DNA from 3 places in the Streptomyces sp. TG1A-60 genome. Region 3 is predicted to be linked to each of the others. Evidence: riboswitches for the same ligand, from Rfam matches in the RefSeq annotation. Region 3 holds a riboswitch; each other region holds the start of a gene.

Region 1 (3,267 bases), 1.1 Mb from region 3:
TCGGCGGTGGTGTCCGACTGCCGCCCCTGGCCCGGGCGGCGGTGGGGAGTCGGTCACCTGATGAAGGACGCTAAGCCGGGGCGTATCGGCCCGGTAACGCGTTGTGCGGAAGTGGCGTGCACCGACCGCGGGGTGACCGTATGTGACCGTGATCCCTCCCGGGCGCCGCCAACTTCACGCTGTGCGATGACCGATGCGGCGATTCCGAGCCCGGCGGGGACGGGATGGTGCTATGGAGCGCATATATGCAAGGTCGTTCAGCGTCGGGGACCGCGTCCCGGGCGCCACGGAGCACCGACCCCGCACCCGCCCCGGTGCCCGAGACCACACGGGCCTCTCATTAGGCTCCGCCCATGGACGTACTCATCCACCTCTTCGTCGCCCTCCACATCATCGGCATCGCCTCCCTCCTCGGAGGCTTCCTCACCCAGCTGAAGGCCATGGGCCAGGGCACCGCACGCTTCGTCCCGGCCATGTTCCACGGTGCCCTCGTCATGCTCGTCACCGGCGCCCTCCTCGTCGGCCTCAACCAGGCCGACGACCAGCCCGTCAACAACATCAAGATCGGCGTCAAACTGGCGCTGCTGATCGTGATCCTGGGGCTGGTGTACGTGAAACGGGACGAGGAGACGGTGGAGAAGCGGCTGTTCGGGCTGGTGGGCGCCCTGACGACGGTGAACGTCTTCATCGCGGTCCTCTGGACCTGACGGCACCCGACGCCGGCTGCCCGAGCGCCGTCGCCTACGCCGGTCGCAGCACGCTGCGGATCGACGACTCCCCGTCGTAGAAGACCGACTCCTCGCGCACGTACGCGCCCGGCTTCGGGGCGTGGATCATCATGCCGTTGCCGATGTAGAGGCCGACGTGGCCGAGGTTGTCGTAGAAGAAGACGAGGTCGCCGGGCCTGGCATCAGCGAGCAAGACGGCGGTGCCGGCGGTGACCTGGTCGTAGGTGGTGCGGGGGAGGTCGACGCCGGCGGCCTTCCAGGCGGCCTGGGTGAGGCCGGAGCAGTCGTAGGAACCGGGGCCGGTCGCGCCCCAGACGTACGGCTTGCCGACCTGGGCGCGGGCGAAGGCGAGGGCCTTGGCGGCCTTCGAGGCGTAGGTGGCGTCCTCGGCCGGGGCGGAGGTCTCGGTGCCGGTGGCGAACGTCTCCGCGCCGGTGGGAGCCCCCTCCGGGGTCCCCTGGGCCCTTGGTGCCCCCAGGGTCTCCTCGGTCGCCGACTGGGCCGCCGCCTGCCGGCGGGTCAGTTCGTCAGCCCTGCGCTCGGCCTCCTCCTGCTCGCGCTGCTCGATCGCGGCGAGCCGGGCCTTCTCCTCGGCGGTGAGCGTGGAGAGGAGCCGGCGGGCCTCGGCGAGCTTCGCCTGGACCTCGGCCTTGCTGGTCTTGAGGGCGTTCTGCGACTCGGTGAGCTGTTCGAGGCTGTCGCTCGCCTTCCGGCGCTGCTCCGTCACCTCGGCCTGCTGCGTGACGTACGCGTCGACGGCGCCCTTCTGGCGGTCCGTCAACCGGCCCATCAGCTGGTCCTGGTCGAAGTAGTCCTTTGGGTCGTCCGCCAGGAGCAGTGACGCCTGGTCGGGGGCTGCCGCACCCGCGCGGTACTGGGCGGCGGCGAACGACCCCAACTGCTCCCGTGCCTCGTTGAGCTTCTCCGTGCGCTCGGTGACGTCGTCGAGGAGGGTGTCGACCTTCTTCTTCTGCTGGGACGTCTTCTCCTTGGCCGCGTTGTAGTTCTCGGTCGCCGTCCCGGCCTGACGGTAGAGGTCGTCGACCTTCTTCTCGACCTCCTCCAGGCTCGGCTTGTCGTCGGCCGACGGAGCGGCGGTGGCCGTCTGGGAGAGCAGGGCCACGGAGGTGAGGGCGGCCGTGGCGAGCGCGGGTGTGCGTATGCCCGCGCGTGTTCGGCCGGTCGGACGCGGCTTGCGGTGCGGCGCCATGGTTCGGCGTCTCCTTCCGTTGTCCGCCTACCGAGTTAGCTGTCGGGTTCGGGCGCAAGCTTTCGGAAGGTCTGCCCTACGACCCTTGCCGCGAGCGGCGGTCGGGTCGATTCACCCCAGAGTTCGGTGGGTCCCCGGCTCCGGCTGCCACGGGAGGCGTGCCGGACTCGGCGGAGGCCGTGCGGCCCGGCGACGTTCGCCGGTTGGGTCGCATGGTCTGAGGGGAAAAGCTAGCCAACTGGTGTGGCTCGTGTGAAGGTTGGTGTTCGATATGTCCGATACGTTTTCGTGACCTTGGCCCCTTCGGCGCGATAGGCGATATGCTCGATCGCTCAGCGTTCCGGGGTGGTTCCGTTGGGTAGTGGGCGCGGACTTCCCGGGGCGGCCCCTCGCTGTCAGTGCGGGCGCCTAGACTCGGAGAGCGATGAGCAGCCTCTTTGACGACAGCTTCCTGGCGGACCTCCAGGCCCCCCGCGGCCATGACGAGGGACCCCCGCCGCCGCCCGAGGACGATCACGTGCCGGAGCCGCTTCCGGACGACCTGTTCGGCGGGAAGTTCGACCTGCCGCCGAACCGGGACGCGTACTACCGCGACGGCGCCGCCCGCCCCGCCCTCGACGCGGCGGCGCTCCTGGACGGGCTGAACGAGAACCAGCGCGCGGCCGTGGTGCACGCCGGCTCCCCCTGCTCATCGTGGCCGGCGCCGGCTCGGGCAAGACGCGGGTGCTCACCCACCGCATCGCGCACCTGCTGGGTGAGCGGCATGTCCACCCGGGCCAGATCCTCGCGATCACCTTCACCAACAAGGCCGCGGGCGAGATGAAGGAGCGCGTCGAGCAGCTCGTCGGCCCGCGCGCAACCGCGATGTGGGTCATGACCTTCCACAGCGCGTGTGTCCGCATCCTGCGGCGGGAGAGCAAGAAGCTCGGCTTCACGTCCTCCTTCTCGATCTACGACGCCGCCGACAGCAAGCGGCTGATGGCGCTCGTCTGCCGTGACCTGGACCTCGACCCCAAGCGCTTCCCGCCCAAGTCCTTCAGCGCCAAGATCTCGAACTTGAAGAACGAGCTGATCGACGAGGAGGACTTCGCAGCCCAGGCCTCCGACGGCTTCGAGAAGACCCTCGCCCAGGCCTACGCGCTCTACCAGTCCCGCCTCCGTGAGGCGAACGCACTCGACTTCGACGACCTGATCATGACGACGGTCAACCTGCTCCGCGCCTTCCCGGACGTCGCCGAGCACTACCGGCGCCGCTTCCGCCATGTCCTCGTCGACGAGTACCAGGACACCAATCACGCACAGTACGCCCTGGTCAGAGAGCTGGTCGGT
Region 2 (3,267 bases), 1.3 Mb from region 3:
TCGGCGGCGCGCATGGCGGTCGGTTCGCTGGCGACGGTCACCATGTCGGGGCCCGGCACCGTCGAACTCCAGCCGTGCGGCATCACCAAGGCGACGGGCCTCGCCCTGGCCGCCGACCATCTCGGACTGACTCCGGCCGAGACCATCGCCTTCGGTGACATGCCCAACGACATCCCGATGTTCGACTGGGCCGCGCACGGGGTCGCCATGGCCAACGCCCACCCCGAACTCAAGGCCGTCGCCGACGAGGTGACCCTCTCGAACGAGGAGGACGGGATCGCTGTGGTGCTGGACCGGCTGTTCTCGTAGCGCCCGTGTGCCCGTGTGCCCGTGTGCCCAGGGCCTGTCGGCGGATCAGGCCCTGGGCGAGGGGTTCAGCACGGCAGGGTCAGCACGCCTGCTTCGGTACGGCCGGTTCAGCACGCCCGGTTCAGTACGGCCCGAAGACGTTGTCGATCGAGCCGTACCGCGCGGCGGCGTAGTTGCACGCCGCCGTGATGTTCGCGACCGGGTCGTAGGGGTCGTACGGGGTGCCGGCCACGTGGTAGGCGGCGAAGGTCGGGTCGATGACCTGCAGGAGACCCTTCGACGGGGTGCCCGCGGCGGCGTTGGAGTCCCAGTTGTTGATGGCCTGCGGGTTGCCCGACGACTCCCGCATGATGTTGCGGTAAATCCCGTTGTACGTCCCGGGGATTCCCTTTTGCGCCATGATGTCCAGCGACTCGCGGATCCAGCCGTCGAGGTCGTTCGTGTACGTCTTGAGCGACGCCTGTGTGGCCGTGGAGGCCTTGGACGCCATGCCGGACGCGGAGGCCTTCGGCGCGGTGGACGACTTCTTCGCCTTCACTGCCAGCTTCAGGCCCGGGTGGATCAGCGCGGGGTTGTCGCCGACGGCCGCGCGGTTGTCCTTGTAGAGCCGCTGCCAGCCGCCGCTCGTGCCGTGCTTGCGCGCGATCGAGGAGAGCGTGTCACCGGAGACCACGGTGTACGTAAGGGACTTGGCCGCCGCGGCCGGCGCGGACCGCGGGGCTGACTGTACGGAGGTGGCGGCCTGGGCCGGTACGGCGGCGTTCGCGGTGGTGGCGACCACGAGCGGGAGGACGAGTGCGGCCCCGCCGGTTCCGGCGGCGACGACACCACGGGTCAGCGGGTTGGTTCTGGGGCGACGGTGCTTGCCTCGTGCGGGCATGAGGATTCCTCTCCGGCGCCTGCGAGGTGAGCTGTCGGGTTCGGGCTGGAGATGCCCGGCCGCGCGCGTCGTCCGGCGGTCGCTGTGCGTGCCGCGTCCGCTCGTACTGCGCGTGGCTTCACCCCTAGCCGGTCCGATGGGGAAAGACGGACCGGCGGCTTGCCTGGGTCCCCCGCTCCTGCCGTGCGTGGATGAGTGGTGGGTGGGGAGTCCGGGCGGCGGCAGGATTCGGCGATCCGTCCGGACGAGGTGTGAACGTATGCGAGAGCACATGGCAGGAACAAGTCCCGGTTGGGTGGATTGATCCAGTTGACCTTGACTTCGTCGTGTTCCGGCGTTCTGGTGCGGGTGCGGGGTGCGGCTCAACTTGCCTACCGCAAAGGGAGAATCCACGGGGTGGGGCGAAGGTGTCGCACGGGGAGCGCGTGACTCAACTCACGAGAGGAGTCGGGTGAAGTGGGCGGTACTCCGCAAATCGGTCAACTCGGGCCGAGGGTGGCAGGGGTGTGTGCGGGACGGGAAGGGGGCGCGGGCGCCCGGGACGGGGCGTCGCGTGGGGCGCCGTACGCGACCGTGTGCGGGGGCGCCGTGCGGGCCGGTACCTGGTGCGCCGTGCGGGCCGGGGCGTGGCGTGTGCGTCGGCGGATATCGGCGCGCATCAGTTGATCAGCAATACGGAGAGTGCGGTCCCATACCACCCCGGGCGAACCCGTGGGCGCTCGTGGCGATCGAAAGGTGACCGGATACGCTGACTCGGGTGATGGCAGCGACAGATCGACAAACTTTGTCATCGACCGTGAGACCGACCGTGTGACCGTCAGCAGACGTCAGCAGACAGGAGAACCCTCGTGACCGTCGTCGAGCCGTTTGGGCTGAGCGCGCGGGACCAGGCTCTCGAAGCCGATGTCCAGGCCGGAATAGCGGCCGTCGAGGAGGGTCTGCTCGAAGCCACCAAGAGCGAGGTGCCCTTCATCCAGGAGGCCGCCCAGCACCTGCTGCGCGCGGGCGGCAAGCGGTTCCGGCCGCTGCTGGTGATGCTCGCGGCGCAGTTCGGCGACCCGTACGCGCCGGGGGTCGTGCCCTCGGCCGTGGTGGTCGAGCTGACGCATCTCGCCACGCTGTACCACGACGACGTGATGGACGAGGCCGAGGTGCGCCGGGGCGTGCCGAGTGCGAACGCGCGCTGGGACAACTCCCTGGCCGTTCTGACCGGCGATTTCCTTTTTGCCCGTGCCTCGCATGTCCTCGCCGACCTCGGTCCGGACGCCGTCCGTATCCAGGCCGAGGCCTTCGAGCGGCTGGTCACCGGGCAGATCCTGGAGACGGCGGGGCCGCGCGACGGACGCGACCCGATCGAGCACTACCTCGATGTGCTCGGCGGCAAGACCGGCTCCCTGGTCGCGGTCGCCGGACGGCTCGGCGCGCTGATGGCGGGAGCCGACGGGACGGTGGTCGACGTGCTGACCCAGTACGGGGAGCGGCTCGGCGTCGCCTTCCAGCTCGCGGACGACGTCCTCGACATCGCCTCCGACTCGCACGAGTCCGGCAAGACACCGGGGACGGATCTCCGCGAGGGCGTGCCGACCATGCCGGTGCTGCGGCTGCGCGAGCGGGCGGGACGGCTGGGGCTGCCGGACGACATCGCCCTGTGCGAGCTGCTCGACTCCGATCTCACCGACGAGGCCCGGCACGCCGAGGCCCTCACCCGGCTCCGCGTCCACCCCGCCCTGGAACAGGCCCGCCGCGACACGATCCGCTACGCCGAGGAGGCGCGCGCCGTGCTGACGCCCCTGCCGGAGTGCGACGCGAAGGCCGCGCTCGTGGAGCTGTGCGACGCGGTCGTGCACCGGGCGGGTTAGGCGCCCGAACGGCCCTCGCCGCCCCTGCCCGCCCCCTCCACGAGCTGGGAGCTGCGCGAAGGGGTTGCCGGGCCCGCCGCGCTCGGCGGCGCCGTCGCGTGCCCTTTCGCGACCCCGACGACCCCTACGGGTTCGGACCGGTGTTGCCTTGTCATGTCATCCCGTAGCAGTACGTGGAGTTGAGCCCCGAGTCTGACGATTCCCGGCGGCCGATTTGGT
Region 3 (3,267 bases):
ATGGAGCGTGCCCAGGCCCAGTTGGAGCGCGAGTGGCTGGACCGGCTGGGCACGGTCGCGGGCCGCGCCGACGAACTGTGCCGGTTCGCGGTCCTGTTCGGCGACCCGAAGCTCGCCCTCACCGCCGTCGACCGCGTGTTGGAGGTGACGGCCGAAGAGGTCCAGGAGGTCGCCAAGGCGCGCCTGCGGCCCGACAACCGCGCGGTGCTCGTCTACGAGCCCGTCGCCGGCGACGAGGAAGAGGAGGCCGCCGCGGCGCAGGCCGCCGAAACCACCGACGAGAACGAGGAGTCGGAGAAGTGACCGATCTCGCGACCATGGACTTCCACCCGCAGCCCCAGGCCGGCGAGGCCAGGCCCTGGGCCTTCCCGGCGCCCGAGCGCGGCACCCTGGACAACGGCATGACCGTGCTGCGCTGCCACCGTCCCGGCCAGCAGGTCGTCGCCGTCGAGGTGCTCCTCGACGCGCCTCTGGACGCCGAGCCGGCCGGCCTCGACGGCGTCGCCACCATCATGACCAGGGCGTTCTCCGAGGGCACCGACAAGCACTCCGCCGAGGAGTTCGCCGCCGAGCTGGAGCGTTGCGGCGCCACCCTGGACTCGCACGCGGACCACCCCGGTGTACGCCTGTCCCTGGAAGTGCCCGTGTCCCGGTTGGCGAAGGCGCTCGGCCTGCTCGCCGACGCCCTGCGGGCACCCGCGTTCGCCGACAGCGAGATCGAGCGGCTGGTGGCAAACCGGCTCGACGAGATCCCGCACGAGACGGCCAACCCGGGCCGCCGGGCGGCGAAGGAGCTGTCCAAGCAGCTGTTTCCGGCCGACTCGCGCATGTCGCGCCCCCGCCAGGGCACCGAGGAGACCGTCGAGGGCATCGACTCCGCGGCCGTACGCGCCTTCTACGAGAGGCACGTGCGCCCCGCGACGGCCACCGCCGTGGTCGTCGGCGACCTCACCGGTGTCGACCTCGACGCGGTGCTCGGCGACACCCTGGGCGCCTGGACCAGCTCCCCGGCCAAGCCGCGCCCGGTGCCGTCGGTGACCGCCGACGACACCGGGCGGGTGATCATCGTGGACCGTCCCGGCTCCGTCCAGACCCAGTTGCTCATCGGCCGAGTGGGCGCCGACCGGCACGACCGCGTGTGGCCGGCCCAGGTGCTCGGCACCTACTGCCTCGGCGGCACCCTCACCTCCCGTCTGGACCGGGTCCTGCGCGAGGAGAAGGGCTACACCTACGGCGTGCGCGCGTTCGGCCAGGTGCTGCGCTCGGCGCCCGACGGCTCGGGCACCGCGATGCTAGCCGTCAGCGGCTCGGTCGACACGCCGAACACCGGGCCGGCGCTCGACGACCTGTGGACGGTGCTGCGCACCCTCGCCGCCGAGGGTCTGACCGACGCCGAGCGCGACGTCGCCGTACAGAACCTCGTCGGGGTCGCCCCCCTCAAGTTCGAGACCGCCGCGGCCGTGGCGAGCACACTGGCCGACCAGGTCGAGCAGTACCTGCCGGACGACTACCAGTCGACGCTCTACCGGCAACTCGCCGCCACCGGCACGGTGGAGGCCACCGTGGCCGCCGTGAGCGCCTTCCCGGTGGACCGTCTGGTGACCGTCCTCGTCGGCGACGCCGCCGCGATCGAGGAGCCGGTCAGGGCCCTCGGTATCGGCGAAGTCACCGTCGTACCGGCGGAGTAGAGGCAGGACGGAAGGCGGCGTACAGAAGGGGCCCCGGTGACTGAGGAGTCACCGGGGCCCCTGTTTGTCCATATTGATGGCAGAGGTTGCACGTCTGCCCTGTGGCGTGCGCTACAAAACCCGTGATTCGTTTGTTATTTCGAGGACGGCCCGCTTAGCGTCAGTCCGGCTGTTCGTCAGCAGTCCGCCGCAGCCGCGGCACCGGACAGTCATCGCCGAGTCCCCGTATGGCGCGAGCCAGGGGAGCCGGGGACCCACCGCAGTCCCTGGGGTGAATCGGACGCCCTTCGCGAAGCGCCGCGACACGAGGGGTTTCCGTAGGAGACCTTCCTGCTCCGAACCCGTCAGCTAACCCGGTAGGCGAGAGGGAAGGAAAGGACCAGCCACTTCATGGCGTTCACCCGCGCCCCCGGGAAGCACCGCCGACCCGGCCGCGTGAAGCGCGCGACCACGAGGAACGTGGGCGTCGCCGCTCTCACCGGCACCGGTGTCATCGGAACCCTCGCCGCTCCCGCGCTCGCCGCGGAGCCGGCTCCCGAGCAGACCGGACTGAACCAGATCATCACCCTCGGGGACACGGTCGCCGAGCAGGTCGACGCCCAAGCCGTCGCCCAGCAGCAGGCCGCCGAGGTGGCCGCCGTCAAGAAGAAGGCACAGGAGGCGGCCAGGAAGGCCGCCGCCGAGAAGGCCGAACAGGAACGTGCCGCCGCCGAGGAGCGCGAGGAGATCAAGGCGCGTGCCGCCCGCGCCGCCGAGCGTGAGCGCCTCAACTCCTACGTCGCCCCGATCAGCGGCTCGTACGTCTCCACCGGCTACAAGGCCGGCGGCGCCGTCTGGTCCTCCGGTAGCCACACCGGCGTCGACTTCCACGCCGCGGCCGGCACCGCCGTCCAGGCGGTGGGCTCCGGCACCGTCGTCGAGGCGGGCTGGGGGGCTCGTACGGCAACAACATCATCATCAGGATGAACGACGGCACGTACACCCAGTACGGCCACCTGTCGTCCATCGCCGTCTCCGTCGGCCAGACGGTCACCCCGGGCCAGCAGATAGGCCTTTCCGGGGCGACCGGCAACGTCACCGGCGCGCATCTGCACTTCGAGGCGCGGACGACGGCCGAGTACGGCTCGGACATCGATCCCCTCGCGTACCTGCGCTCGCACGGCGTGAACGTCTGACGCGCTCACAGTGCTTCGCGGGAGGCCCCGGCTCGCCGAGCCGGGGCTTTCCTCGTTGTGGCGTACCCGATGTCCAAAAAATATCCATGGATTCCGGCCTGCCATCGGAAATTCCGGCTCGCTGCAATAGAGTCGCTGGAACACGCGTCAATCATCGACGTTTCACGGGGCTTAAGGCGGAGGTCGGTATGCGTATTCCGGCGCATTCGGTATGCACGGCGATCCGTGATGACATCGTCGCGGGTGTCTACGAGCGCGGCAGCCGCCTCACCGAGGAACTGCTCGCACGCCGGTACGGCGTCAGCCGCGTCCCCGTGCGCGAGGCGCTGCGCACGCTGGAGGCCGAGGGCTTCGTGGTGACCCGCCGACACGCGGGCGCGTGCGTCGCCGAGCCGACCGAGCAG

Evidence for each region. A riboswitch is a leader RNA that binds a small molecule or an ion and turns the genes downstream of it on or off. The one in region 3 is predicted to bind cyclic di-AMP.
Region 1: another riboswitch for cyclic di-AMP. It lies ahead of WBG99_RS12965 (NlpC/P60 family protein); the one in region 3 lies ahead of WBG99_RS08125 (M23 family metallopeptidase).
Region 2: another riboswitch for cyclic di-AMP. It lies ahead of WBG99_RS13770 (LysM peptidoglycan-binding domain-containing protein); the one in region 3 lies ahead of WBG99_RS08125 (M23 family metallopeptidase).

Annotation. Positions count from the first base shown of each region.
Region 1 is NZ_CP147520.1:3,122,943-3,126,209, reverse strand. It holds gene WBG99_RS12970 (hypothetical protein) at 354-707, shown strand; gene WBG99_RS12965 (NlpC/P60 family protein) at 742-1,938, opposite strand; cyclic di-AMP (ydaO/yuaA leader) riboswitch at 1,947-2,121, opposite strand; partial or broken gene pcrA (DNA helicase PcrA) at 2,363-3,267, shown strand, end outside.
Region 2 is NZ_CP147520.1:3,285,416-3,288,682, reverse strand. It holds gene WBG99_RS13775 (HAD family hydrolase) at 1-309, shown strand, start outside; gene WBG99_RS13770 (LysM peptidoglycan-binding domain-containing protein) at 431-1,189, opposite strand; cyclic di-AMP (ydaO/yuaA leader) riboswitch at 1,191-1,393, opposite strand; gene WBG99_RS13765 (polyprenyl synthetase family protein) at 2,038-3,048, shown strand.
Region 3 is NZ_CP147520.1:1,996,329-1,999,595, reverse strand. It holds gene WBG99_RS08135 (pitrilysin family protein) at 1-303, shown strand, start outside; gene WBG99_RS08130 (pitrilysin family protein) at 300-1,688, shown strand; cyclic di-AMP (ydaO/yuaA leader) riboswitch at 1,892-2,066, shown strand; partial or broken gene WBG99_RS08125 (M23 family metallopeptidase) at 2,079-2,863, shown strand; gene WBG99_RS08120 (GntR family transcriptional regulator) at 3,052-3,267, shown strand, end outside.